2 linked regions of the Parafrankia irregularis genome follow. The protein of the gene in region 1 interacts with the protein of each later gene in a pairwise test. Links are inferred from orthologs where the notes say so. Each region holds a gene or a part of one and is shown in the gene's direction. Other genes may lie near its edges.

Region 1 (14,487 bases):
ACATCGGCAAGGGCCGCAACGCCGTCCTGTACGCCGGTGAGGTCAACTATGACGCCTCCGGCCTCGACGGGCGTCCGCGCAAGATCGAGCAGGTGCTGAAGTCCGGCCAGTCGGTCCTGGTCCAGGTTTCGAAGGACCCGATCGGGCACAAGGGCGCCCGGCTGACGAGCCAGGTCAGCCTGCCCGGCCGTTACCTGGTGTACGTGCCGGACGGGCAGAACGCGGGCATCAGCCGCAAGCTGCCGGACACCGAGCGGGCCAGGCTCAAGAGCATCCTCAAGAAGATCACCCCGGAGAACGGTGGAGTGATCGTCCGCACCGCGGCGGAGGGTGCGAGCGAGGCCGAGCTGGAGCGCGATGTCGAGCGGCTGGTCGCGCAGTGGGAGGACATCCAGCGCAAGGCGCAGAAGGCGAGCGCGCCATCGCTGCTCTACGGGGAGCCCGACCTCGTGGTCCGGGTCATCCGGGACGTCTTCAACGAGGACTTCACCGAGCTGATCGTCCAGGGCTCGACCGAGGCGGCGACGGTCGAGGAGTACGTCGACACGGTCGCTCCCGACCTGCGGGACCGGGTCCGCCGCTATGTCGGCACCGGCGACGTCTTCGCCGAGTACCGGGTGGACGAGCAGCTCGCGAAGGCGCTGGACCGCAAGGTCTGGCTGCCCTCAGGTGGCTCACTGGTGATCGACCGCACCGAGGCGATGACCGTCATCGACGTCAACACCGGGAAGTTCACCGGTAAGGGCGGGAACCTCGAGGAGACGGTCACCAAGAACAACCTGGAAGCCGCGGAGGAGATCGTCCGGCAGCTGCGGCTGCGCGACATCGGCGGCATCATCGTCATCGACTTCATCGACATGGTGCTGGAGAGCAACCGCGAACTGGTGCTGCGGCGGCTCACCGAGTGCCTCGGCCGGGACCGGACCCGCCACCAGGTCGCCGAGGTGACCAGCCTTGGTCTGGTGCAGATGACGCGCAAGCGGGTGGGGCAGGGCCTGCTGGAGGCATACAGCGAGCCCTGCGCGCACTGCAGTGGGCGCGGCGTGACGATTCACCTGGACGGTGCCCACGCGCACGCGGGACCCCAGCAGGTGCCCGCACCGCCCGCGCAGGCGAGCGCTCCGGCCGGGCGTCGGGGCAGGCAGGCGGCGAAGAGCGGCGGCCCGGCCCTGGTCGCGGCCGGCACCGCCGCGGTGCCGGCATCGCCTGACGGGCACGTGGAGACGGCGACGCCGTCCGCGGTCCCGGCGGCGCAGCCGGCGTCACCCGACGGCGCGCATGGTGCCGGTGCCGCCGACCAGGTCTCCGTGCCGGGTCACGAGGCCGTGCGGCCGGAAGCGGCGCCGACGGCCGAAGGCCACGGCGAGCTCGCGGCGGTCGGCGCGTCGAGCGGCCCGGTGGTGCTCACCGGATCCGGCGAGCGCGAGAGCACCGTCTTCGCCAACACCGACGATCCGGACAGCGTTCTGCACGGGGCGGCCAACGGGGCGAGTGCCTCGCAGGGCGCGGAGAAGCCGGCACGCACCAGGCGGCGCCGGGCCTCCCGGCCGGTGTCGAAGCCGGCCGAATCCCTCCAGCCGTCCGAGGCGGCCGGAAGCTGACCAGAGCGGCTGGGCGTGTTCCCGCGTGTCCGCGCGGAACACGCCCAGCCGCTTCTTTCTTTTCCGCGCAGGGCTTCCGTGCCCTGGTGCATCGTGGGCCTTCGGGGGCACGGTCACCGCGGCGAGCGGCCACGATCTCGGCTGGCCGGCGAATCGCGGCCGGCTGGCCTGCGGCCCGCCGCGGACTCAGGACAGCGGCGACAGGTCCCGACCGACGGCCGCGGGTGTGGCCCGGACGAAGCCGTGGCAGCCGCGCTGGCGCACCAGTTCGTCCAGGGTCGCGCGGGACCGTCGTAGCGCGCCGTCCAGCGCCTGACGCGCGCGGGGCTCGTCACCCATCTGCAGCGCGTAGGAGGCGACCACCAGGGTCTGCACCAGATCGTCCTGAGCGGAGAGCGGATCGAGCGGGCGCCCTTCATCGGCCGGAGTCCCCGAGGCCGAGGCAGCTGGGTCAGCCGGGATGGCCGGGATCGTTGGTGCGGTCGCGGCCGGCTCGGTGCTGGCGGTGACGGTGCTGGCGGTGACGGGCCTGGCCAGGCCGCGCCCATATACCGCGAGACAGCCGGCCGCCGTGGCTGTCAGCAGCGCCCACACCGCCTTGGCCCAGGCCGGGGGATCGATCAGGTCGGTGAAGACCAGCTCCGCGGTGACCAGCGTGACCACGATGGACAGCACGCCGATGGCCGCGGCAGGCGTGCCGGCCGCGGCAGCGCCGCTGGCCGCCTCGGCACGGCGGCCGGAAGCCGCTGTGAGCAGGAAGCCGCAGACGACCAGCAGCGCCGTGACGGTGGCCACGCTCGCCGCCCACGTCACGTGCTGCCAGGTCAAGGTCTTCTTCCTTCTGCTTGGCCGTGGGGTTCGCACGGCGGCTGTGGACCGCGCCGCGGCGGAAGCGCCCGCTGCGGGGGACCCCACATGTTCGCCGTGCCCACGGCGCGCGGCCATGGCCCGTCCGAGTCATGGCCGGGATGGCCTCTTCGGTGGCTGTCTATCGCCCATGCCCAGCTCTGCCTGTGTCTTCCCGTGTCCTCCTGTCGGCCACTGGTTGACTTTCGATGGTCGGGTGGGGGTCCTGTTCGGGGGTTCGGGGGTCCTGTCCAGGGGTCGGTCGGGTGAAATCGGGCCTCCGGGCGCGGGCCTTTCTCACCCCCGCGCGGATGACCTGTAAGGTGGACGGACACGGGACAGGCGCGTGCTCGCGATGTCGCCCTTGTCGGGCTCCCAGGCTTGTCGGGTTGCAAGACCCTGTCAGGTTCGGAGCCCCGTCGGGTTCGATGTCGCGCGGTCAGCATGGTCCCCGGCTCCGGGATGTTCTGGGCGCTTCGAGTGCTCCAGAGGCCTGGCAGGCTGGGTGGCATGGTGGTCTGACGCCAGCGCCGGGCACCGTGAGCAGACGTGGCGGACCGCCAGAGCGGTCCATGCGGGATCCAACAGCAGGGAGATCTGGTGTACGCGGTCGTTGCCAGCGGCGGCAAGCAGCACAGGGTCGCCGTCGGCGATGTCGTCGACGTCGAGCTCCTCTCCGGTGAGCCAGGCGCGGCCGTGAAGCTTCCGGCGGTGCTCCTGGTCGACGGTGAGTCGGTCACCCACGACGCTGACGCGCTTGCGTCCGTCGCGGTCACGGCCGAGGTCGTCGAAGTCGTCAAGGGTCCGAAGATTCGGATCCACAAGTTCAAGAACAAGACCGGTTACCACAAGCGCCAGGGCCATCGCCAGAAGTACACGCGCCTGAAGGTGACCGGGATCGAGACGGGGAAGGCCTGACGAGATGGCGCATAAGAAGGGCGCGAGCTCCTCGCGCAACGGCCGTGACTCGAACGCGCAGCGGCTGGGCGTCAAGCGTTTCGGTGGGCAGCTCGTCAAGGCCGGTGAGATCATCATCCGCCAGCGGGGCACCCACTTCCACCCCGGTGACCTGGTCGGTCGCGGCAAGGACGACACGCTGTTCGCCCTCGCTCCCGGCTATGTCGAGTTCGGCCGCAAGCGTGGCCGGCGGGTCATCAGCATCGTCGCGGTCCAGGGCGAGCAGAGCGAGCAGAAGGTCGCGGTCAGCGCCTGACCTGACGGCACGGCCGCAGTAGTTGTCTGAGATGTAGTTGTTCACAGGACGCCGCGCGTATCACCGCCGAACCGGAGGTGGTACGCGCGGCGTTCTCGTGTGGTCCCGCGGCCGGGCGGGGAGCAGGGAGATGGCTGACCATGGCGACGTTTGTCGACCGGGTTGTTCTGCACGCCGCAGCGGGTGACGGCGGCCATGGCTGCTGCTCGATCCACCGCGAGAAGTTCAAGCCGCTCGGCGGCCCCGACGGGGGCAACGGGGGCCGCGGCGGTGACGTGGTGCTGCGGGTGGATCACGGGGTGACCACCCTGCTCGACTTCCACTTCCATCCGCATCAGAAGGCGGGTGGGGGCCGTCCGGGCCAGGGCTCGAACCGGCACGGCGCGGACGGCGAAGATCTCGTGCTGGCGGTCCCCGACGGCACGGTGGTGATCTCGCCGGACGGCGAGGAGCTCATCGACCTGGTCGGCCCGGGCAGCAGCTACGTCCTCGCCCGCGGTGGGCGCGGTGGGCGCGGGAACGCGTCCCTGGCGTCGGCCCGGCGCAAGGCGCCCGGCTTCGCCGAGCTGGGTGAGCCCGGTGAGCAGCTCGACGCCGTCCTGGAGCTCAAGAGCGTCGCGGACGTCGCGCTGGTCGGCTTCCCGAGCGCGGGGAAGTCCTCGCTGGTCTCGGTCCTCAGCGCCGCCCGCCCCAAGATCGCCGAGTACCCGTTCACCACCCTGGTGCCGAACCTGGGTGTCGTCCAGGCCGGTGACCACCCGCCCTACACCGTGGCGGACGTCCCCGGGCTGATCCCGGGCGCGAGCCAGGGCCGCGGGCTGGGGCTGGAGTTCCTCCGCCACATCGAGCGCTGCTCGTTGATCGTTCATGTTCTCGACTGCGCCACGCTCGAACCGGGCCGTGATCCGCTGACCGACCTCGACATCATCGAGGCGGAGCTCGCCGCCTACACCACCGACCTGTCCGACCGTCCCCGGCTCGTCGTCCTGAACAAGGTGGACGTGCCGGACGCCGCCGACCTCGCCGAGCTCGTCACGCCGGACCTGCAGGCCCGTGGGCTGACCGTCTTCGCGGTGAGCACGGCGAGCCGGCACGGTGTGCGCGCCCTGTCGCTCGCCCTCGCGGAGCTCGTCGCGAGCCTGCGCGCCGCGGCGCCGAGCCGCAGCTCCGCCCGGGTGGTCCTGCATCCGCGGGCGGTGGACGAACCCGACTTCACGGTGCGTGCGGTCGGCGACGGCTTCGTCGTCGGGGGTCCGAAGCCGCTGCGCTGGGTGCGGCAGACCGACTTCACGAACGAGGAGGCGATCGGCTACCTCGCGGACCGGCTCGCCCGGCTCGGGGTGGAGAAGGAGCTGGCCCGCTGCGGCGCCGTCCCGGGGGTCGAGGTCACCATCGGCGATGTGACCTTCGACTGGGAGCCGACCCTGTCCGGGCGCGAGGCCCTGCTGCTCGAGGGCGCGGGCGGCGGAAGCGGTGGGAGCGCGGACGGCTACGGGCTCGTCGAGCCGGTCGCCGCGCCGACCGTCGCGACCGTCGGTGGTTCCGGCGGCATCCCGGGCGGTGGCCGGACCGGGCTGCGTGCCGGTGCGGTGCCCGACGTCCAGCTCGGTCCTCGCGGCACCGACCTGCGGCTTCGGACGTCGAAGCGGCTGACCAGGGCGGAGCGGGCGGCCCGCCGGGACGCGGCCGAGGGTTTCGACGAGACCGACAGCTTCGATACCGACGGCTTCGATGACGCCGACGGCTTCGACAGCCTCGACGGCTTCGATGACGACCCCGAGCGTGGCTAGGGGCCGGATGATGCCGCGCGCCTTCGTCACCGACGCGTCCCGGATCGTCGTCAAGGTCGGATCGTCGTCGCTGACCACCGCCGCCGGCGGTCTGGACGTCGCCCGGGTGGAATCCCTGGTGTCGGCGGTCGTCGGCCGGGCGGGTCCGGAGGGTGGGCTCGTCCTGGTGTCCTCGGGGGCGATCGCCGCCGGGCTCGCCCCGCTGGGGCTCTCCCGGCGGCCCCGGGACCTCGCCACCCTGCAGGCCGCGGCGAGCGTGGGCCAGAGCTCGCTCGTGCACTGCTACGCGGGAGCGTTCGGCCGGGCCGGCTACCGGGTCGGCCAGGTCCTGCTCACCGCGACCGATGTGATCCGGCGCACGCACTACCGCAACGCCCGCACCACCCTGGATCGGCTGCTGGCCCTGGGCGTGGTGCCGATCGTGAACGAGAACGACGCGGTCGCCACCCAGGAGATCCGGTTCGGCGACAACGACCGGCTGGCCGCGATCGTCGCCCACCTGGTGTCCGCGGACGTGCTGGTCCTGCTCTCCGACGTCGACGGCGTGTACGAGTCGAACCCGCGGCTGGGCCCGGCGGCCATGGTCCGCGAGGTCCGGTCGGACGCCGATCTCGACGGGCTGACCGCGCAGGGCACGGGCACGGCCGGCGTCGGGGTCGGCGGTATGGCAACCAAGATCGACGCGGCTCGGATGGCGGCGTCGGGTGGTGTCACCACCATCGTGACCTCGGCGGCGCTCGCGGCCGAGACACTGGCCGGCGAGGAGGTCGGGACGGTCTTCCACCCGACCGGCCCACGGCGGGCCTCGCGCCTGCAGTGGCTCGCGTACGCGACCGCCCCGGAAGGGCGGCTGTACCTGGATGACGGTGCCGTGGCCGCGGTCGTGGACCGGCAGGCCTCGCTGCTGCCCGCGGGGGTGACCCGGGTCGAGGGCGACTTCTCCGCGGGTGACCCGGTCGACCTGGTGGATCCGCTCGGGCGTCCGGTCGCGCGGGGCCTCGTCGAGTTCGACTCGACCGAACTGCCGGGCATGCTCGGCCGCTCGACGATGGAGCTGGCCGCCGAGCGTGGGCCGTCCTATGAGCGTGAGGTCGTCCACCGTGACGACCTCGTGCTGCTGCTCGCCCGCCGCTGACCGTCTGTCGCCGACCGTCTGTCGCTGATCACCTGCGGCCGGTCACCTGCCGTTGATCACGCGGATCGCCGCCGGCCGAGGTCCGGCCCACCCCCTGACCAACTGGTTACGCGGGTCCGGGGTCCTTGGGCGCCGGACGCCGGTAGCCTCGTCGTCGACGGCGTGCGGCCGCGTCGGCGACGCCGATGCCGCCGATGACGCCGGGCCCGGGTCGGCGTCGGCGTCGGATGTCGCGGACTTCCTGGAAGGAATGCGGTCATGAACACCTCGGCGGAGGACGTCCGAGCCAGTGCGGTGCGAGCCCGGCAGGCCGCCGGCGCGCTCGCGCCGCTCCCGCGGGCGGCCAAGGACGCCGCCCTGCTCGCCATGGCCGGTGCGCTCCTCGAACGCCAGACCGAGATCCTCGCCGCGAACGCCGTGGACGTCGCCGCCGCACGGGCGGCCGGGACGTCCGACGCGTTGGTGGACCGGCTCACGCTGACACCGTCGCGGATCGAGGCGATGGCCGACGGGCTGCGACAGGTGGCGTCGCTCGACGACCCCGTCGGTGAGGTCATCCGCGGCCGGGTGCTCGCCAACGGGCTGGAGCTGCGGCAGGTCAGGGTCCCCCTCGGCGTCGTCGGGATCATCTACGAGGCGCGGCCCAACGTCACGGTCGACGCGGCGGGGCTGTGCCTCAAGAGCGGCAACGCGGCTCTGCTGCGCGGCAGCGCCTCCGCGCTGCACTCCAACCGGGTCCTGGTGGACGTCCTGCGCGAGGCCGCGGTGGCCACCGGGCTGCCGGCCGACGCGGTCCAGCTGGTCCCGGGTGCCGACCACGAGTCCGTGAAGCATCTGATGCGGCTGCGCGGGCTGGTGGACGTGCTCATCCCGCGGGGCGGCGCCGGCCTGATCCGCACGGTCGTCGAGGAGTCGACGATCCCCGTGATCGAGACCGGGGTCGGCAACTGCCACGTCTACGTGGATGTCGACGCCGACCTTGACACGGCGCTGGCCGTCACGCTCAACGCGAAGACCCAGAAGGTCTCGGTGTGCAACTCGGCCGAGACGCTGCTCGTCCACGCGGGCATCGCCGCGGAGTTCCTGCCGCGGGTGCTGACGGCGCTGCGCGACGCGGGGGTGACCGTGCACGGCGACGAGACCGTGCGTGCGGTGGACCCGTCGGCGGTGCCGGCCACCGACGAGGACTGGGCGACCGAGTACCTCTCGCTGGACCTGGCGGTCGGGGTGGTCAGCTCCCTCGACGAGGCGGTCGACCACATCCGGCGGTGGAGCAGCGGTCACACCGAGGCGATCATCACCCGGTCACTGGCGGCGAGCCGCCGTTTCATCGCGGGCTGTGACAGCGCCGCGGTGATGGTGAACGCCTCGACCCGTTTCACCGACGGCGAGCGTTTCGGGATGGGCGCGGAGATCGGTATTTCCACCCAGAAACTGCACGCGCGCGGGCCGATGGGGCTTCCCGAGCTCACCTCGACGACCTGGGTCGGCATCGGGGACGGCCATCTCGTGTAGGCGGTCCGGCCCCGTTCCGCCTCGGTGACCGAAAGGTTTCCGCAGGTGACGGGGGGTGCGGAAGGCGATGGGATGGTGGCCCGACGGTGCGGTCCGGAGAATTCCGCAAGGCCGTCATCCGTCGTCAATCCGTCATGTGGTGCCAACCACTGGCACTATGGACAGTGGGTACTACCAGGCACCGGGACCGGAAGGTGGCCATGTCGTCGCAGGGATACGCGTTCGCTGATGTCGCGGATGTGCAGGAGCGGCTCCGGGAGACGGGTTATCTCGCCGACGAGGCGATCGCCACCACGGTCTTCCTCGCCGACCGGCTGGGTAAGCCGCTCCTGGTCGAAGGGCCGGCCGGTGTCGGCAAGACCGAGCTGGCCAAGGCGCTGACCACCGCCGTCGGTGCCGAGCTGATCAGGCTGCAGTGCTACGAGGGCCTCGACGAGGCTCGGGCGCTCTACGAGTGGAACTACAAGAAGCAGCTGCTGCGCATCCAGGCCGGCGCCAGTCTGGCGCCCGAGGCCGCGGCGGGGGTCGCCGGGGCTGCCGGGGCCGCGGGGGAGTCGGCCGGTCTCGCCACCTGGCGCGAGACCCACGACGACATCTTCAGCGAGGAGTTCCTGCTCTCCCGCCCGCTGCTCACCGCGATCCGGCGCAGCGAACCCACGGTCCTGCTCATCGACGAGACGGACAAGGCTGACGTCGAGGTCGAGGGCCTGCTGCTGGAGGTGCTGTCCGACTTCCAGGTGACGATCCCGGAGCTGGGCACCCTGAAGGCGACCCGGCGGCCGTTCGTCATCCTCACCTCGAACGCGACCCGTGAGCTGTCGGAGGCGCTCAAGCGCCGCTGCCTCTACCTGAACCTCGACTACCCGTCGGCTGCCCGGGAGAAGGAGATCGTCCTGTCCCGGGTGCCGGAGCTCGGTGAGCGGATGGCCGAGTCCCTGGTGCGGATCGTGCGTTCGCTGCGGGCGATGGAGCTGAAGAAGGCCCCGTCGATCGCGGAGACCATCGACTGGGGCCAGACGGTTCTCGCGCTGGGCTTCGACACCATGGACGACGCCGCCGTCACCTCGACTCTCGGCGTGGTCCTCAAGCACGCCAGCGACCAGGCTCGCGCCATCAGCCAGCTCAAGCTCGGCGCCAACTGAATCAGGCTCGGCGCCGACACGCAGCGGGCGGCCGGCCCCGGACCGGGAGGTCCCGATGAACCTGCTCGACCGCACCGTGGCGTTCACCGCCGCCCTGCGCCGCGCGAACGTCCCGGTGAGCAGCGCCGAGACGGTCGACGCCGCGCGGGCGGTCGGCGCTGTCGGGTGGGCCGACCGGGAGGCGGTGCGGGCCGCGTTCGCTGCCACCATGTGCAAGCGGCCGCTGTACCGCAACGCCTTCGACTCGCTGTTCGACCTGTACTTCCCGCCGCGGATCGGTGACGGTGTCGCGCTCGGCGACTCCGGCGACATGTCCGGCTCCGGGCAGTCGGCCGACGGCGCGAACGGTCCGGCGCCCGAGCTGACCCCGCAGGAGCTGGAGGCCCTTCGCCGCGCCATGCGCGACCAGCTGCGGGACGCACTGCTCGACGGAGACGACGACAGGCTGCGCGACCTGGCCCGCCGCTCGGTCACCGCCTTCGGCGCCGCGCAGAACGGCCCCGGCCAGCGCAGCTACTTCATCTACCGGGTGCTGCGCGCGATGTCGCCGGAGACGCTCATCGCCGACCTGCTCGCCGCGATGCTCGGCGAGGAGGAACGCGGCGGGCTCGGCGAGCGGATCGCCCGCCAGACCATCTCCGACCGGATCAAGGCCTTCGAGGACATGATCTCCTCCGAGGTGCGGCGGCGGATGGCGGAGGAGCGGGGGCTTGAGGCGGTCGAGCGTTCCGCCGTCAAGCCGCTCGCGGACCAGGTCGACTTCCTGCGCGCCTCGCAGCGTGACCTGGTGGAGCTGCGTCGTCAGGTGTATCCGCTGGCCCGGCGCCTCGCGACCAGGCTGACCGCCAAGCGCCGGCTCGGCCGCACCGGGCGGCTGGACTTCCGCCGCACGGTGCGGGCCTCGCTGGCCACCGGCGGCGTGCCGCTGGAGACCAAGCACCGGCCGCACAAGCCGCACAAGCCGGAACTGGTCGTGCTGTGCGACGTGTCCGGATCGGTGGCCTCCTTCGCGCACTTCACGCTCATGCTCACCCACGCGCTGCGGGAGCAGTTCTCCAAGGTCCGCGCCTTCGCGTTCATCGACACGACCGACGAGGTCACCCGGTTCCTGCGTGGTCTCGACCTGGGCGACATGATGGCCCGGATCGCCGCCGAGGCCGACCTGGTCTGGTTCGACGGCCACAGCGACTACGGCCACGCCATCGACGTGTTCGCCGAGAAGTACCCGGACGCGGTGGGCCCGCGGACATCCCTGCTCATCCTCGGGGACGCACGCAACAACTACCGCGCGACCTCGGCCGCGGTCTTCCGCCGGCTGTGCGGGCAGGCCCGCCACTCCTACTGGCTGAACCCGGAGCCGCGCAGCTACTGGGGGTCCGGTGACTCGGCCACCGGGGCCTACGCGGACTTCGTCGACGAGATGGTCGAGTGCCGCAACGTCGAGCAGCTCCAGCACTTCATCGAACGCCTGCTGCCGACCTGATCCGGGCCCGGCCTGGCCGGCTGTCGAGCTTCGGGCTTCCGCTGCCGCCGCTGCTTCTGAGCAGGAAGTGAGGATCTTGGCTGCTCAAGCAACCGAAATCCTCACTTCTTGCGGATTGTCAGAGCACTCTTGTGCCCTGTTCATCCCTATTGGTGGGTATTGCCGGCGCGGTGCGGCGGGCGGACACGGACCGCCAGGTTGGAGTCGAGGGCCGGACCCGCCGCTTCTCGGGACTTTGATGAGGAGCGCCAGGCGGCGAGATTCGTCCGACTGTGGGTGAACCGATCGCCGTCTGGCTGCGTCAAACCTCTTCGACGGCGACGCGGCCCGCGTCCGCCGCACCAGGCGGTCCGTGCGGGAGATCCGCGCGGTGACCTGGGAGGCCAGACGGAGGGGTGCCGCCATGGCAACCACGGTGAGCAGGACCGGACCAGTCGGCGCGACCGGACCAGCCGGTGTGACCGAGCCAACCGGCGCGACCGGGCCGACCGGTTCGGCTGGACCAGTCGGTTCAGCTGAACCCGCCGGTCCGGCCGAACTGATCACTCCGCCTGAACCGGTCAGTCCGCCTCGCCCGCCAGGTCCGGCCAGCCCGGGCGGTCCCGCTCCCTCGCGCCGCCGCGGGAAGGTTCTCGTCGGTTTCATGATCCTGGCCGTGGCACTCGTCGCCGGCGCCGGGCTGGGTAGCCTCGCCGACGCGCTGGATGACGGCTCGTCCGCCGACCTGGCCCTGTCGGTGCCCTCGACCGGAGCGGCGGCCGAACCCGCGGTCGCACCGGCGCCGACACTCGCTGCCGGAGGCGGCGCCGCGGGCTCCGCCTCCGGGTCCGCCTCAGACACCTCGGGGGAGAGCCTCGCCGACTCGGCGGTGTCGCCGGAGGCCGCGCGCGGTGGCGTCGTCGCGCCAAGCCCGGCCTCGACCAGCTCAGGCGGGTCGACGGGCGCCACCGGTGAGCCGGCACGGCCGGCCGGAGCCGAGCCGCGCATCGTCCGTGACGGCAGGACGGAACTGTCGGTGCCGGCCGGCCGGGTGGAGGAAGCCGTCCAGGCACTGTCGACGCGGGCGAACGACCTCGACGGCTACGTCGAGTTCAGCGAGACCAACGGAACGCCGTCGACGACCGACGACAGTCACCAGAGCGCGACCGTGACGCTGCGGGTGCCCACCGCGTCGTTCGACAAGCTGCGCTCCGGTGTGGGCGGGCTCGGCACCGTGACGTCGTCCACGACCTCCGCGCGGGATGTCACGGGAGAGTACGTCGACCTCCAGGCGCGCAAGCGGGCTCTCGAGGCGTCCCGCGACGCCTACCTGGCCCTGCTCGCCAAGGCGACGACGGTGGGGGAGACCCTGTCGGTGCAGCAGGCGATCGACCGGGTGCAGGTCGAGATCGAGCAGATCGAGGGCCAGCGGATGGTCCTCGCCGACGCGAGCGATCTCGCCACCCTGACCGTCCGGATCGCTGAGGACGGCGCCGGCGAGATCAGTCCCGCGCCCGAGGACGACCCGTCCGGTCTGGGGGACGCCGTCCAGCGGTCATGGGACCGCTTCGTCAACGGCATCGAGGCGATCATCGCGCTGATCGGCCCGCTGGCGCTGGTCGCCCTGCTCGCAGGCTTCGCCTACCTGGGCGTCCGGCTGGTCCGGATCGTGCGTCGGCGAGGCCGCGGCGGCACAACGGCCCCGGTGCCAGCCGCAGGCCCGGCCCCGGTGCCTGTGCCGGATCCCGCTCCAGTGCCAGCCCCGGCCCCGGCCCCGGCCGCAGGCCCGGCCCCTGGCGCAGCCGCCGCGCCGGTTCCGCCCGCCGCGCCGGTTTCTCCGGACGAGCCGGTTTCTCCGGACGAGCCGGGGACCAGCACGTCCTGACCTCACCGCCACGGTCGCGGGCCGGTACGGCGGTGAGGTCAGTCCGGGAAGGCTGGCCGGGGCACCTACCCGGCCAGCGCGGCGTCCACGATGGTCTGGGCCTCCGCGAGCACGGCAGTGAGGTGCTCGGTGCCGGCGAAGCTCTCGGCGTAGATCTTATAGACGTCCTCGGTGCCGGACGGACGGGCGGCGAACCAGGCGTCCGCCGTCGCCACCTTCACGCCGCCGATCGCGGCGCCGTTGCCCGGCGCGGACGACATCGCCGCGGTCACGGCGCCGCCCGCGAGCGTCGTGGCGCCGAGAGCCTCCGGGGTGAGCGCGGAGAGGATCTTCTTCTGGGCCGGGCTGGCCGGCGCGTCGACCCGGCGGTACGCGGGCGAGCCGAAGCGCTCCGTCAGGTCGGCGTAGAGCCGGCCCGGGTCCCGCCCGGAGACCGCGGTCATCTCGGCGGCGAGCAGGCAGGCGATGATTCCGTCCTTGTCCGTCGTCCACACCCCGCCGGAACGGCGCAGGAAGGACGCTCCGGCGCTCTCCTCGCCGCCGAAACCGAGCGAGCTGTCGAGGAGCCCGTCGACGAACCACTTGAAGCCCACCGGAACCTCGTACAGCCGGCGCCCGAGGCCGGCGGCGACCCGGTCGATCATCCCGGAGCTGACCAGCGTCTTGCCGACGGCGGCGCCGGCGGGCCAGCCGGGGCGGTGCGCGAACAGGTAGGCGATCGCCGCGGCGAGGTAGTGGTTCGGGTTGAGCAGGCCGGCGCCGGGGGTGACGATGCCGTGCCGGTCGGCGTCGGCGTCGTTCGCCAGCGCCACGTCGAACGACCCGGCCAGCCGCAGCAGCGACGCCATCGCGTAGGGCGACGACGGGTCCATCCGGATCTTGCCGTCCCAGTCCAGCGTCATGAAGCCGAACGTCGGGTCGACCGAGGTGTTGACCACCTCGATGTCCAGCTTGTGCCGGTCGGCGATCTCCTGCCAGTACCGGACGCTCGCGCCTCCCAGCGGGTCGACCCCGATGCGGACCCCCGCCGCGCGGATCGCGTCGAGATCGACCACATCCGGCAGGTCCGCCACATAGGCGCCGACGAAGTCATGCACGGTCGCGGCGGCCAGTGCCTGCTGGTGGGGCACCCGCGCCACCCCGGCCAGGCCCGATTCGAGCAGCTCGTTCGCCCGGTTCTGGATCGCGCTCGTGGCGGCGGTGTCAGCCGGGCCGCCATGTGGCGGGTTGTACTTGAACCCGCCGTCGGCCGGCGGGTTGTGCGACGGGGTGACGACGATGCCGTCAGCCAACCCGGCCGGCCGGTCCGATCCCGCGGCGCCTCGCCCGTTGTGGGCGAGGATCGCGTGCGAGATCACCGGTGTCGGGGTGGCCTCGCCCGCGGGGGCGACCCGGACGTCCACCCCGCTGGCGACGAGCACCTCCAGCGCGCTCGCGAGCGCCGGCGCGGACAGGGCGTGTGTGTCCACCCCGATGAACAGCGGGCCATGTGTCCCGGCGGCCGCGCGGTACTCGCAGATCGCCTGGGTGGTGGCCAGGATGTGGTCTTCGTTGAACGAGGCGCGAAGGGCGCTGCCGCGGTGGCCGGACGTCCCGAAGGAGACCCGCTGGGCCGGGTCGGCCGGGTCAGGGTGGACGTCGTGGTAGGCGGCGAGCAGCGCGCCCGGGTCGATGAGCTCGTCGGGAGCGGCGGGCTGCCCCGCGCGCGGGCTGTTCGGCATGGGCGGGCTCCATGGGATGTGATCGGCTCCCCGGTCAGCCTAGATGCAGCCCCGTCGGTGCCGCACCCGGCCGGCTTCGTCCCGCCCGGATGCGGCCCGCGCCCCGGGCGAGGATCAGTCCGTGCGGGGAAGCATCGCCTCGAGGGTGCCGTAGTGCTCGGCGAGGCCCGGGTACAG
Region 2 (14,492 bases), on another replicon or contig:
CCGCAACTCGGGGCCGGTCGTGCCGCCGACGGAGGTGGGCCGGCTCTTCGAGCCGTTCCAGCAGCTGGACGGCCGGCGGATCCGGCACGGCGACGGGCACGGCCTGGGCCTCGCGATCGTGCGGGCCGTCGCCGACGCGCACGGAGCGACCCTGGTCGCGACGGCCCGGCCGACCGGCGGGCTGGACATCGAGACCACGTTCCCCGACCGCGGGGCCGGCGGCGAGGACGTCGCGCGGAACGACTAGCTGCTGTTGACCCGCCGGTTGCTGTTGACCCGCCGGGTCCGCCCGCTGCCGCCCGGTATCTCGCCCGGCCGGCATCGTCGCGCGGGGATCAACGAGGTTCGTCGCCGCGCAGCGTGACGCGCTGGATCACGCGGTGCGCGTCGCCGAAGTCGCCGGCGACGGCGTGCTGGGTCGCCCGGTTGTCCCAGAAGCCGATGGTCCCCTCCTGCCAGTGGTAGCGCACCGTGAACTCCGGACGCACCGAGTGCTGGTAGAGGAACGCGAGCAGGGCATCGCTCTCCGCGCGGTCGAGCTCGGCGATGTGCGAGGTGAAGCCCGGGTTCACGAACAGCGACTTCTTCCCGGTCTCCGGATGCGTGCGCACGACGGGGTGCGTGGCCGGCTCGAGCCTGACGAAGGTCTCGCCTTCCCAGCGCCCTTCGCCGACGAGGTCGAGGATGCCCTTGAACTGGGCCTCGCCATTGTGCACGGCGGTCAGCGTGCCCAGGAACTCCTGCAGCGCGGGGCTGAGGGCGGCGAAGGCGGCTTCCTGGTTGGAGAACAGCGTGTCGCCGCCGGCCGGGGGCACCACGACCGCCCGCAGGATCGAGCCGAGCGGCGGGCGCTTCACAAAGGTGACGTCGGTGTGCCAGTCCAGTCCGCGCGAGACGGTGCCGACCCTGCCGTAGGCCGCGGCCAGCTCCCTGGCCTTGCTGTAGTCGATCTCGAACACCTCGGGCTGCCCGTCCAGACCGGGGATGACCGGGTGGCCCTCGGTCGGCTCACCGAAGCGCCGCGCGAACGCGAGGTGCTCCGCCGGCGTCAGGTGCTGGCCCGGGAAGAACACGACCTTGTAGTGCAGCCAGGCCGCCCGCACCGCGGCGACCTCCCGCTCGTCGAGCGCGCGGACGTCGAGGCCCCGGATCTCGGCGCCGATGTTGCCCGAGAGCGGGACGATCTCGAACAGCGGCTCGGCCACCGCGGTCGCGGCCGCGGCCTGCTCCTGGCCCGCGGTGTCCGTGCCTGCGCCGGTGCCTGTGTCAGCTGTGAGAGTCATGGCTTGATCTCCTTGGTCGGCCGGCCGGGGACCGGGTCGGAAAATATTCCGCTATCTCGATCGGATTAGTCAAGATTGCGCCACCACCGTCGACGGGCCGCGAGCCGTCCACACCGGCACCGATGGGCCATACCCGTGCGCACCGGGCCGACACCGTCGACGACGAGGTCCGGGAGGTCACGGACCCCTGGCCGTCACAGGACTGCAGCAACCTGCGGGTTGACAGGCGGGACACCGACGGGTCAGCAATATTTAGTATATGCATCGAATAAGTAGACAAGGCTGGCGGCCATGCCAGCCTGATCACCGGTGATCATGAACAACCCACGCGAGGAGTACAGCCGTGTACATCTCCGCTCGCGCCGAGTACGCCATCAGGGCGATGCTGGCCCTCGCTGTCGCGCACCCGGACCGGGTCGCCGCCCCCGCACTGGCCGCGAGCGAGGAGATCTCGCTCGCCTACCTGCAGGCGATCCTGCTGGATCTACGTCGAGCCGGGCTGCTGTTCAACCGACGGGGAGTGGACGGCGGATACAGCCTGGCCCGCCCGACCGACAGCATCACCGTGGGTGACATCCTGCGGGCCACCGGCGGAGCCCTGACGAGCGTTCGCGGCGAGCCGGCCGAGCGAGCCACCTACGACGGGGCCGCCCGCGGGCTCAGCCGGGTCTGGCTGGCCGTGGATGCCGCCATCCACGACGTTCTCGATCGAGCCACCCTCGCCGACGTGCTGGCCGACAAGGTCTCCATCTAGGCGAAGTCGCCGCACGCCAGACACCTGGCGCCAAGGCCACCCGAACGGGGTCGGATCGCCGCCATGGTGGTCTAATCACTACCGAACACGATCTCGCCCCATCAAATGGCGGGGTTGCATCACCCACAGCACCCGACTCGCCACCACTGGAAACCTAGCTTCACATCCTTACCGACCAACTCTTGAAAGTCGGTCGATTAAGTGGGATATGTAGTCCTGGTCAGCGCACGCGAGCCGATCTGTCACGCAGGTACACCGCGAGGTGCACCTGCGCGGCACCGTCATCTCGCCTGTCGCTCCACCAGCGCGGGCCGCGGCAACGCGGCCCTACGGACAGCTCCCCGTGTCCATCCACACCATCATGATCCAGTTTCTGCCGAGCCTCGGGCTCGGAGATTCGCACGCGCGCAGACAGGTGCCACAGCAGGCGCCAGAGGAGGCCAGGTTTCCCATGAAGAACCGGTTCAGAGCGGTGGCGGCTCTGGCCCTAGTCGCCAGCCTGGCGATCTCCGCCTGCGGAGGAGGCGATGACGACGAAGCAGGCAGCGGCGGCGGTTCGGGCTCGTCCACGACGCTGCACATCGTCGGCTTCGCGGTGCCGGAGGCGGCGAACAAGGCCATCGCCACCGAGTGGAACAAGACCGAGGCCGGCAAGGGCGTGAAGTTCGAGACGTCCTACGGTGCCTCCGGCGACCAGAGCCGCGCGGTGGTGTCAGGCCTGAAGGCCGACTACGTCCACTTCTCCGTCGCCAGTGACGTCACCCGGCTGGTGGACGCCGGGCTCGTCGCCGACACCTGGGACGACGGCCCCACCAAGGGCATCGTGTCGTCGTCGGTCGTCGTGCTCGCCGTGCGCAAGGGCAACCCGAAGAACATCAAGGGCTGGGATGACCTGATCAAGCCGGGCATCGGCATCGTCACCCCCAACCCGGCCTCCTCCGGCTCCGCCCGGTGGAACGCGCTGGCCGCCTGGGGGCACATCGCCGCGAACGGCGGAACCGACGCCCAGGCCGAGGAGTACCTGACCAAGCTCTTCGCGAACGTGGTTTCGCTGCCCAGCAGCGGCCGTGACGCCACCACCGCCTTCCTGGGCGGCACCGGCGACGTGCTGCTCGCCTACGAGAACGAGGCCATCCTGGCCCGCCAGAGCGGCGAGGAACTCGACTGGGTCGTCCCTGACACCACCATCCTCATCGAGAACCCCGGCGCCGTCCTCACCAAGGCCGACCCGAAGGCCAAGGAGTGGTACGACTTCGTGCTGAGCCCGGAGGGCCAGCGCCAGTTCGCGCTCAAGGGCTTCCGCCCGGTCATCGACGGAGTCAAGGTCGACGAGGTCGAAGGCGCGCTCGATCCGAAGAACCCGTTCCCGACGCCGAAGAAACTGCTCACCGTCAAGGACGACTTCGAGAGCTGGTCGGCCCTGTCGAAGAAGTTCTTCGCCGAGGACACCGGCATCGTGGTCAAGGTGATCGCCGCCTCGGGCAAGGCCAAGTAGCACTGTGACATCGACAACCGTCACCGGGCGCCGATCCGCGGGAGACCGCGGGTCGGCGCCCGGCGGGCTGCCGCTGACCCGGGTGTCCGGTGTGGGCCTCGGTGTGGCGATGCTGTGGTTCAGCCTGCTCGTTCTCATCCCGCTGGCGGCGGTCGCGGTGACGGCGTCGGAAGGTGGCTGGAGCCAGTTCTGGCGCACGGTCACCCAGGAACAGACCGCCGCCGCGATCGAGCTCACCGTCGGGACCGCCTTCCTCGTCACCCTGGTCAACATCGTGATGGGCACGGCGATCGCCTGGGTGCTGGTGCGGGACAGGTTCACCGGCAAGCGTGTCCTGGAAATCCTCATCGACATCCCGTTCGCCCTGCCGACAATCGTCGCCGGGCTGGTGCTGCTTTCCCTCTACGGCCCGAAGAGCCCACTGGGTGTGAACGTGGCCAACACCCGCACCGCGGTTTTCCTCGCCTTCCTGTTCGTCACTCTGCCGTTCGTCGTCCGCACCGTGCAGCCGGTGCTGGCCGAGCTCGACCGGGAGGCCGAAGAGGCGGCGGCCTCGCTGGGCGCGCGGCGGTTCACCATCTTCCGACGGATCATTCTGCCGGGCCTGACCCCGGCCATCGCGGCCGGAGCCGCGCTGTCGTTCGCCCGCGGCGTCAGCGAATACGGCTCACTGGTGCTGTTGTCCGGCAACCTGCCGATGCATACCGAGGTGGCGTCGGTGCGCATTCTCAGCAGCATCGAGAACGACAATCCCGAGAACGCGGCGGCGGTCGCGGTCGTCCTGCTGGCGATCTCGTTCGTCGTGATCGTCGCGGTGGACGTCCTGCAGCGGAGGATGGTGCGCCGTGGCTGACACACCCACGATCGAAGCGACCGCCGACCACCCGGCCGAGCACACGCCGCGGCCCGGCCGGGCCCGGCGGCGCGGCCGGCCGCCCGTGGGCCGGTACGCACTGCGGCTGGTCGTGATCGCCTATCTGTTCCTGCTCGTGGCGTGGCCGCTCTACCTCGTCGGGAAGAACACCTTCAACGACGGCTTCGACGACCTGCGCGCCATCCTGGACGACCCCGACACCGTCCACGCGCTGCGGCTCACCCTCACGATCGCGGTCGTCTCGGTGATCATCAACACGGTGTTCGGGGTGGGCATCTCGTTCCTCCTGGTCCGCTACCGGTTCCCAGGCAAGCGGCTGCTCAACGCCCTGCTGGACGTCCCGCTGTCGGTGTCGCCGATCGTGGTCGGGCTCGCGCTGATCCTGGTCTACGGCGGCCGGGACGGCTGGTTCGGGCCGACCCTCGAAGATGCCGGTCTCCAGGTCATCTTCGCCACCCCGGGCATGATCCTGGCCACCACCTTCATCGCCCTGCCGCTGATGATCCGGGAGGTGGTCCCCGTCCTCGAGGAGATCGGGGACGACCAGGAGCAGGCCGCCCGCAGCCTCGGCGCGAACGCCGTCCAGACGTTCCGCCGCATCACCCTGCCCGCCATCAAATGGGGCGTGGTCTACGGCGTCGTGCTGAGCCTGGCCCGTGCCCTCGGCGAGTTCGGCGCGGTCAAGGTCGTCTCCGGCAATGTCTCCGGCGACACCCGCACCGCCACCCTCGTCGTCGAGGAGAAATACCTGAACTTCGACCGGGGCGGCGCCTACGCCACCGCCTTCCTGCTGGCACTCGTCGCGGTGGCCTGCATCGTCGTCGTGTCCCTCATTCGTCCGAAGGATCCGAAGGAAAAGCGGTGAGCATCGAGATCACCAATGTCAACAAGCGCTTCGGCGACTTCGTGGCGCTCGACGACGTTTCCGTGAGCATTCCGACCGGCCAGCTCACGGCACTGCTCGGCCCGTCCGGCGGCGGCAAGTCCACGCTGCTGCGCATCATCGGCGGCTTGGAGCAGGCCGACACCGGACGGGTCGTGATCGAGGGCGTCGACGCGACGAACCTGCCGCCGCAGAAACGCAACGTCGGTTTCGTCTTCCAGCACTACGCCGCGTTCAAGCACCTGTCGGTGCGGCGCAACGTGGCCTTCGGCCTGGAGATCCGCAAACGGCCGAAGGCCGAGATCCGCTCGCGGGTGGACGAGCTGCTCGCCCTCGTCCACCTGGAGCAGTTCGCCGAGCGGCTGCCCTCGCAGCTTTCCGGTGGGCAGCGGCAGCGGATGGCCCTGGCCCGCGCGCTGGCCATCGAGCCGACGGTGCTGCTGCTCGACGAGCCGTTCGGCGCGCTCGACGCCAAGGTCCGCCGGGAGCTGCGCGACTGGCTGCGCCGCCTGCACGACGAGGTGCACGTCAGCACCGTGTTCGTCACCCACGACCAGGAGGAGGCCCTCGAGGTCGCCGACGAGATCGTGGTCATCAACGAGGGGCGGATCGAGCAGATCGGGTCCCCGGACGACCTGTACGACCGGCCGGCGAACGACTTCGTCATGAGCTTCCTCGGCCCGGTCACCCAGCTCGGGGACAGGCTCGTCCGGCCACACGACCTGCAGTTGCACACCGGGGATCCGGCCGCGGGCGACATCGGCGGGCAGATCGCCCGCATCAACCGGATCGGCTTCGAGATCCGCGTCGACGTCGCCACCACCGGCCAGCCGAGCCAGGACGTCGTCGTGACACTGACCCGCAACGAGTTCCGCGCGCTGGGGCTCGACGTCGGCGCCGCGGTCAACCTCCGGCTCGCCCCGGAAAGCCACACCACCCCGGCGCCCCCCAGGCAGCCCACCCCGGCCGACACAGCGAAAAGCCTCACGCCCTCGCACTGAGCCGCACGCCGCAGCGGGGCACGGCGGGTGCGGCGCAGCGGGCGCGGCGCGGCGGGTCTGCCTCGGGCCCGCCCGCCAAGCCCCCCCCCCGGCGCAGCCCACCTCGCCGGCTGCGCATTTGCGAGTCCGCAAGCCCCGAGGGTTTTGGTCGCCCCGAGCCTGTAGCGGAATCCCGAGACGCGGCGGATCCGGGCCACCGGCCTGGGCTTGGCGGAGCCGCGCCGATGGAAGGCGAACCCCACCCGCACGGCCACCCTCATCGAGGATCCCGCACCGCTGCACAGCAATAGCATTTCACCTCAAGAGCGACAAAAAGGGCGAAGATGCACCTGGCGACCCGCAAGAAGTAAGGGTTTCGGTCGTTCCGACGACCAAAATCCTTCACTCTTGCGACTCGTCAACCCGGGCCACCGGGCTCTCGGGTATCCGGCCGCGTTCTCGGAGCGGGAACCTCCCCGCCCACCCACTTGTCGATCTTGACTGGCGCCACCACGCGACAGGCCGTCCGGCGGTCAGGATCCCCAACTCTCTTGCGCCGCAGCAGCGGCGACCCGAGGCCCGGGATTCGGCCGCGGACTCCCTGTCGACCGAACCACTCAACCCCGCGCGGTTGCGGGCCAGGGCGAGCTTGGCATGGTTCGAGGCAGCTTGACGGCGACCCGCTTCAACCGGGCCCGAAAGACGCCCGCGAGAGCACGCCAACGCTTCAACCGCAGGCGTCGGCGCACAGGCGGGGCTGACAGCGATCCACACGCGCGGCACGCGACAGCAATTCACCAAAATGTCGACCGAAAAAGTGGGAAATTGCTGTCGAGCGGGCACGGATCATGGGAGAGTCCGAGCATGCGCTCGTGTCTCCTCGTGGGTCGGCCGTACGTCGACTTCGGACGGGTGACGAGCGCGGCCTGTCACGGCCTCTGACGCACCTCGCCGTTCCCCATCAGCTCCGGCCTTCGATGCCGGCTGCCCGAAGACGCATTCGTTCCTGCCTTCACGGAGACGACCGTGCCTTTGTCGCGCGCCCGTACCCGCCCGCTCGCGCGGGCCCTCCTCCTCACCGCCACGCTGGCCGCCGCCACGCTCGCCAGCACCACCACGACCGGAGCCGTCGCCGCACCGGCACCCACCGGCTCCACCAGCAGCACCGGGCCAGGCGCGGATGTCGTGCTCGACTGGTACGACATCACCGCGCAGACGGTCGCCGCGGCGGCCCTGCCAGCCCAGGTCACCAACAGCCGGATCTGGGCCGTGAGCTGGCTGGCCGCCGACCGGGCCATCGCCAGCCGCCCCGGTGGCCCCGGTGGCTCCGGCGGGCACGGCGGCCCCGGCCGGAATGACGCGGACTTCGCGGCGGCGGCTTTCGCGACCGCCATCCACGACGGGCTCGCCGCACAGGTTCCCGCCCGTACCGCCGAGCTGGACGCGGCGCTGACCGCCACGCTGGCGGAGGTCCCCGACGGGAAGGACGAAACCGCCGGGATCTCCGCGGGGCGCCGCGCCGCCCGGGCCCTGCTCGCCGAGCGGGCCGGTGACGGGCTGGACGTCGCCTCGGTGAACGCCCCCTACACCCCGCCGGCGGAGGCGCCGGGCATCTGGCGGCCGACGCCGCCGGCCTACGCTCCCGCCGTCGGATCCGGGCAGGGCAAGGGGCGGACGTTCCTGCTCGGCCCGGCGAACCGGTTCCGTCCCGGGCCGCCGGACCCGCTCGGTTCGCCGGCCTACCAGCGTGACCTCGCCGAGGTCCGGGCCGTCGGGTCCGTCGACAGCACGGTGCGCACCGCCGAGCAGACCGACGTCGCGAAGTTCTGGGCCCAGTCGTCCCTCGCCGGCTACACCGCGATCCTGCGCGGGCTCGTCGAGCAGGAGGGCACGCGGCCGCTGGCCTGGCAGACGCATCTGGTCGCCACCTTCCACCAGGTGACCATCGACGCCCAGATCGCCGGTTACGAGGCGAAGTACGTCTACACCCGCTGGCGCCCCGTCACCGCCATCCGCTTCGCCGACACCGACGGCGACCCGACGACCGTCGCGGACCCGAACTGGACGCCGCTCATCGCGACCCCGGCACACCCCGAGTACCCGAGTGGCCACGCCACCTATGCCGGTGCCGCGCAGCGGGTGCTGGAGGCGTTCACCGGCTCGGGCCCGGCGCGGCCGATCGCCGTCACCAGCGCCACCGCACCCGGCGTCACCCGGACCTACAGCTCGTGGCGGCAGGCGACCCAGGACAACATCGACGCCCGGGTCTGGGAAGGCGTCCATTTCCGCCACACCGACGAGATCGGCGCCCAGCTCGGCCGGACCGTCGCCGCCTACGACCTGCGCCGGATCGACCTCCGCTAGTCGGCGCGGGCGCGAAATCGCCCGTTGGAGCGGCCGACGGGCCCGAGCATCCCAGGAAGGGACGCGAAAATGAACGAGGGAAATCCGGAGAGCTCCGGACGCGAGCCGGGATCGACCAGCCGTCGAGGTTTTCTCGCCGGGTCGTTGGCGGCGGCGACCGCGGCGGCGACAGCCGGCCTGTCGACGATCCCGGGGCTCGTCTCGCCGGCGTCGGCGGCCACCCGGCCGAACATCCTGGTCATCGTCACGGATGACCAGCCCAAGGCGACGCAGTGGGCGACGCAGAAGACCTACGACTGGATTGCCGAGCAGGGTGTCCGGTTCACCAACGCCCACTGCACGACCCCGCTGTGCGCGCCCTCACGCTCGTCGATCTTCTCTGGTCGTTACGCCCACAACCACGGGGTGCGGGTCAACGCGAACCCCGGAAACCTGGGCCAGAACACCACCGTCCAGCGCTACCTGACCCAGGCCGGCTACCGCACCGGGCTGTTCGGCAAGTACCTCAACGGCTGGGACATCAACGCCAGCCCGCCGCATTTCGAGGAATGGGCGCTGCTGAAGCCGAGCTACGTCGACGGCACCTACAACGTCAACGGCACGGTCCAGACGATCAATGGCTATACCACCAACGTCCTCAGGAACCGGACGCTGAGCTTCCTCGACAAGGCCGCGACCGACACGCGGCCGTGGTTCGCCTACGTTGCTCCGTACGCCCCGCACGGGCCCAACACACCGGCCGCCCAGTACGCCGACACGGTCGTGCCGGAGTGGAACGGCCGGCCGGCGGTGCACGAGACCGACAAGAGCGACAAGCCGCCCTACGTGCAGAACTCGACCAGCACCCTCGCCGACGGCCAGGCGGTGCGGGAGCGGCAGCTGCGCACGCTGCTGTCCGTGGACGACGCGGTGCAGGCCTTCCGGGACAAGCTGGTGGCCCTCGGGCAGCTGGAGAACACGCTGGTCTTCTACGTCCCCGACAACGGGTACCTGTGGGGCGACCACGGCCGGGTCGCCAAGTCGGTTCCCTACACGCCGGCCCACGAGCTGCCGTTCTACGTGTCCTGGCCGGGCGGCGGCCTGGGTTCCGGAACGGTCGACAACCGCATCGTCGGGCACATCGACATCGCCCCGACGATCCTCGACGCCGCGGGAATCACGCCGAACACCCCGCAGAACGGCTTCTCGCTGCTCTCCTCCTCCAGCCGCGACCACATCCTGACCGAGTTCTGGAAGAAGGGCACCGCTGCCGGTGGTGTACCCACCTGGGCCTCCTATGTCAGCACCACCAGGCAGTACGTCGAGTACTACGACCTGCACGCCAATGCCAGCGGCCAGCAGGCCGGGACGGGGCAGGTGCTGTTCCGTGAGTACTACGACCTGGTGAACGACCCGGGCCAGCTGGTGAATCTCCTTTACAACGCGACGCCGGCGCAGGAGCAGGCTCTCGGCATCCCCGCCCTCGCCGCCCAGCTCACCGCCGACCGCGCGGCCTGACGGCCCGCGCAGGGCTCACTGATGGCGGTGGCCCGGCCCGACCCCACGGGACGGGCCACCGCGACCGGTCCGACGACGAGAAAACGAAGAGAAACCCATGTCTGCTTCCTGCTGCACCCCCGGCCGCGATCCCGGCACCGCCGGAGGCGTGGCGGCGCCCATCCGAGCAGCCGGCGCCCGCACGACGCGGATGATCAGGCTTCCCGGTGGGCGTTTCCTCATGGGTACCGAGGACGAGGAGGGCTACCCCGCGGACGGCGAAGGGCCGGTCCGGGAGATCGACCTGAGCCCCTTCGCGATCGAGGCGACGACGGTGACCAACACCCAGTTCGCCACGTTCGTCAAGGCGACCGGGTACGCCACCGACGCGGAGCGTCACGATTTCTCCTTCGTCTTCGAGGGCTTCCTTTCCGAAGAGGTCGCCACGAGCTCACCGGTCGTCCACGAGGTGCCCTGGTGGCATGCGGTGGCCGGGGCGTTCTGGAAACACCCCGAAGGGCCCGGCTCGTCCATCGCGTCCCGCCAGAACCATCCCGTCGTGCATGTCTCGTGGAACGACGCGCAGGCCTACTGCGCCTGGGCGGGCACCCGCCTGCCCTCCGAGGCCGAGTGGGAGTACGCCGCACGCGGCGGCCTGGAGCAGCGCCGTTACCCGTGGGGTGATGAGCTGATGCCGAAGGGCCGGCACCAGTGCAACATCTGGCAGGGCGTCTTCCCAACGGTGAACACGGGGGCGGGCGGCTATCTGGGCACCGCCCCGGCCAAGGCATACCGCCCCAACGGCCATGGGCTCTACAACGTCGTCGGCAATGTCTGGGAATGGTGCGGGGACTGGTTCAGCGCCGACTTTCACACCACCGGCCCGCGTTCGGATCCGACCGGGCCGCCCAGTGGCCTCGCCAAGGTCATGCGCGGCGGCTCGCACATGTGTCACTCGTCCTACTGCAACCGGTATCGCGTCGCCGCGCGCAGCTCGAACACCCCCGACAGCTCAGCCGGCAACATCGGATTCCGGGTGGCATTCTAGGCCACCCGACCGCGCGCATCCGCCATATGGCGGCCCACCGGGGATCCCGCGCCGGCGCGCCGCGCCGCGCCGCACCGCGCAAGCAATTCACGCCAACCACGGCAAACGAGGCACAGAGTCACCTGGCGATCCGCAAGAAGCGAAGATTTTGGTTGTTGTCGCAGCCGAAATCCTCGCTTCTTGCTCAGCAGCAATGGCTGCGCGCCCCGGGCGGCTATCCGACGGGACGCGGGACCCGCTGCGAAGCTGGGAACAGGACGGGACCCACCCAGCGACGGAGGTAGTCGCGCAGCTCCTGACCCATCCGGGGCGGGTCGGGCGGGACCAGGATCAGTGACTGCATGATCCGAAGCATGTGCTCGACGAGCTGATCGAGCATCTCGTCGTCGTAGCCGAGTTCCGCCCAGTTCACGCGCCGGTTGACCAGGATCGTGCGCACGCGGGCGATCTGGGCGGGTGCCATCATCCGCCGACTGAACGTGGTGGGATAGCCGCCGGCGAGCAGCAGCATGAGCAGCGGCTCGTCCGGAAAGCGCTCGATGATGAACGCCATCGCCTCGACGACGAAATCGGCGATGTCGTCGACGTCCGTGGGAAAAGTCGCCTCGAACTGTGCCACGAAGCGTTCCGCCGCGGCGTCTGACACGGCGGCGAAGAGTTCCTCGGTGCTCGTGAAGTAGCGGTAGACGGTCTTGCGGATGACACCGAGGTCGGTGGCGACGTTGGACAGGGTGGTTCCCGCCGCCCCGCGTAGCGCCACGCTCTGGATCGCGGCGTCGATGATGCGTTCGCGCGCCTGGGCGTCGTCGGCCGGCGGTACTCCGGCCCACCCTCTGCGACCCATGCCTGCCACTCCCTGCTGCCTGACCACGGCGCTGTGCCCTGACCGTCCGGACTGTCCTACCCGCCCTGGGCGGCCCCGCGGGTCAAGAAGTGTTCTTGCACTCTGTACCCCGGCCGCGCCCGCCCGTTGCCACGCGCCCCTCCGGGCCCCGAGACGCGGAGCGCCACCGAGCCGCCCGGGCGGCACCGGTCATCCCACCATCCTCCAGACGACCGGATCCGAAAACCACTACGCACAGCGATCGATCGATCTCCGGATTGGACGTTGCCCCAGAAGAAACATCGATCCATCATATGTGTCATTGTCCCCTCTGGAAGCTGGTGATGAGTGACTGCCCTGCCGGCACAGCACGTCAGGGGCGATCTCGACCGCGACGGGGGCAGTGACGGCGACATGCGGAACGGCGGCCGGGGCGGCGACCGGTACAGCGACGGCGACGCGCGGGCAGCGCGTGGCACGCCGCGAGGCTCGCCGTGGCGCGGGCCTCGCCCCGCCACGGCCACCCACCCCGAGCGCTCTCGTTCCCGCGCACCCACGACTGTGCTTCCCGATTTCTCCCGTTCCACATTTCCGTTATCCGCCGGCCCGAGGTGGTGATTCAACGCGATGCGCAGATGTTCCTGGACCGGCCGTCAGCGGGTCTCACAGGGCGGCAGGGCGGCACGGGGCGGATCTGTCGGGTGCCGTTTCCATCGTCGACTCGCGCCGGCGGCGCCACTGACGCTCCCGCGCCGCGAGAAGGAAAAGACCCTGAGGGTTCCGAGGAGACCGATGATGCAGGAAGTCCGTGGTGTGATCGCCCGCGGAAAAGGTGGGCCGGTAGAACTGACCACCATTCTGGTGCCCGATCCCGGCCCGGGCGAGGCGGTCGTCAGAATCCAGGCCTGCGGGGTCTGTCACACCGATCTGCACTACCGCGACGGTGGCATCAACGACGACTTTCCCTTTCTCCTGGGGCACGAGGCCGCCGGAGTGGTCGAGTCGGTCGGCGCCGGCGTGACGGACGTGGCCCCCGGCGACTTCGTGGTGCTCAACTGGCGGGCGGTCTGCGGCACCTGCCGTGCCTGTCTGCGAGGCCGGCCCTGGTACTGCTTCGCCACCCACAACGCCTCCGTTCCCATGACGCTGCCCGACGGGACGGCGCTGTCACCCGCCCTGGGCATCGGCGCCTTCGCCGAGAAGACCCTGGTACACGCCGGCCAGTGCACGAAGGTCTCCCCCGCCGCACGCCCGGCCGTGGCCGGGCTCCTCGGCTGTGGGGTGATGGCCGGTATCGGGGCGGCGGTCAACACCGGCGGGGTCACCCGCGGTGACAGCGTCGCGGTGATCGGCTGTGGCGGTGTCGGAGACGGCGCGGTTGCCGGCGCCCATCTCGCCGGCGCGGCGAAGATCATCGCGGTGGACACCGATCCCCGCAAGCTCGAGTGGGCGAAGGGCTTCGGCGCGACCCACACCGTCAACGCGAAGGAAGTCGATCCGGTCGCCGCCATCCGGGAGATCACCGACGGCTTCGGTGCCGATGTCGTGATCGACGCCGTCGGCCGCCCGGAAACCTACCGGCAGGCCTTCTACGCCCGCGACCTGGCGGGCACCGTCGTCCTGGTCGGCGTCCCCACGCCGGACATGACTCTCGAACTGCCACTGCTCGACGTGTTCGGTCGCGGCGGCGCACTGAAGTCGTCCTGGTACGGCGACTGCCTGCCGTCCCGCGACTTTCCCATGCTGATCGATCTCTATCTTCAGGGCCGGCTCGGCCTCGACGCCTTCGTCACCGAGGAGATCTCGCTGGACGGCGTCGAATCGGCGTTCTCCCGGATGCACACCGGAGACGTCCTACGTTCGGTGGTCATCCCCTGACCATTACGGCTCGCGCCGGGAAAACCGGTGCCGCGGGCACCTTAGCCCTCGACGGGCAGGGCCCTGACACACGATGTCCGGTTTCACAGAAGAGAGGAAACCAGGTGCGAAGGTTATTCAGGAAATCGGTGCTGATCCTGACTGTGGCGGGCGTTGTCGGAATCGCCGGATGCGGCGGCGGGGACAGCACCAACGACACCGCCGCCGTGGACCCGGCCCTGCTCAAGCTCGGCGCGGACCACGGCTGGAACCAGACCGACGTCACCGTCGACGCGGCCTCGCTGGACTGTCAGGGCAAGGCCTCGAACCCCACTCGCGGTGTCACCGACACGTCCATCAAGATCGGTGGACTGGCGACGGTGACAAGCCCCAGCGGCATCGCGTTCGGTGACGCCGACGCGGGCGCGAAGGCGCGGTTCGCCCGCGCCAACGCCGAGGGCGGAATAGCCGGCCGCACGATCGACTACGTCGGCGTGCGCGACGACGGCTCGGATCCGGCGCGCAACTCCGCCCAGGCCACCGCCCTCGTGTCGCGGGATGAGGTCTTCGCCGCGGCTCCGGTGCTCACCACGACCTCCAGCTACATTGACACGTTCTGCAAGGACGTCACGCCCTTCTTCGGCTGGGGAACCGA

The links.
Region 2: the proteins of AWX74_RS01995 (region 1) and AWX74_RS23355 interact in binary tests that used the Escherichia coli proteins (3 or more experiments, as listed by UniProt). The link is inferred for Parafrankia irregularis from one-to-one orthologs.

The regions. Positions count from the first base shown.
Region 1 is NZ_FAOZ01000001.1:479,425-493,911, reverse strand. What follows is about bases 5,978-8,971. They hold AWX74_RS01995 (glutamate-5-semialdehyde dehydrogenase), read left to right. Parts: upstream 5,978-6,843; coding sequence 6,844-8,100; downstream 8,101-8,971. Other genes in these bases: AWX74_RS01990 (AAA family ATPase), read left to right, coding at 8,301-8,971; proB (glutamate 5-kinase), read left to right, coding at 5,978-6,585. In the rest of the region: AWX74_RS02025 (Rne/Rng family ribonuclease), read left to right, coding at 1-1,601; AWX74_RS02020 (MFS transporter), read right to left, coding at 1,788-2,429; rplU (50S ribosomal protein L21), read left to right, coding at 3,048-3,365; rpmA (50S ribosomal protein L27), read left to right, coding at 3,370-3,660; GTPase ObgE, read left to right, coding at 3,801-5,450; more of proB, read left to right, coding at 5,461-5,977; more of AWX74_RS01990, read left to right, coding at 8,972-9,242; AWX74_RS01985 (vWA domain-containing protein), read left to right, coding at 9,298-10,725; AWX74_RS01980 (DUF4349 domain-containing protein), read left to right, coding at 11,369-12,589; pgm (phosphoglucomutase (alpha-D-glucose-1,6-bisphosphate-dependent)), read right to left, coding at 12,655-14,310; AWX74_RS01970 (SDR family oxidoreductase), read right to left, coding at 14,425-14,487. UniProt on the Escherichia coli protein: Catalyzes the NADPH-dependent reduction of L-glutamate 5-phosphate into L-glutamate 5-semialdehyde and phosphate. The product spontaneously undergoes cyclization to form 1-pyrroline-5-carboxylate.
Region 2 is NZ_FAOZ01000017.1:110,330-124,821, forward strand. Bases 4,280-7,278 are described here. They hold AWX74_RS23355 (sulfate/molybdate ABC transporter ATP-binding protein), read left to right. Parts: upstream 4,280-5,267; coding sequence 5,268-6,290; downstream 6,291-7,278. Other genes in these bases: cysT (sulfate ABC transporter permease subunit CysT), read left to right, coding at 4,280-4,385; AWX74_RS23350 (sulfate ABC transporter permease), read left to right, coding at 4,378-5,271. In the rest of the region: AWX74_RS23325 (sensor histidine kinase), read left to right, coding at 1-247; AWX74_RS23330 (TauD/TfdA dioxygenase family protein), read right to left, coding at 336-1,283; AWX74_RS23335 (RrF2 family transcriptional regulator), read left to right, coding at 1,627-2,037; AWX74_RS23340 (sulfate ABC transporter substrate-binding protein), read left to right, coding at 2,489-3,532; more of cysT, read left to right, coding at 3,537-4,279; AWX74_RS23360 (vanadium-dependent haloperoxidase), read left to right, coding at 7,296-8,633; AWX74_RS23365 (sulfatase family protein), read left to right, coding at 8,703-10,130; AWX74_RS23370 (formylglycine-generating enzyme family protein), read left to right, coding at 10,228-11,157; AWX74_RS23375 (TetR/AcrR family transcriptional regulator), read right to left, coding at 11,372-12,001; AWX74_RS23380 (S-(hydroxymethyl)mycothiol dehydrogenase), read left to right, coding at 12,776-13,858; AWX74_RS23385 (ABC transporter substrate-binding protein), read left to right, coding at 13,987-14,492. UniProt on the Escherichia coli protein: Part of the ABC transporter complex CysAWTP involved in sulfate/thiosulfate import. Responsible for energy coupling to the transport system.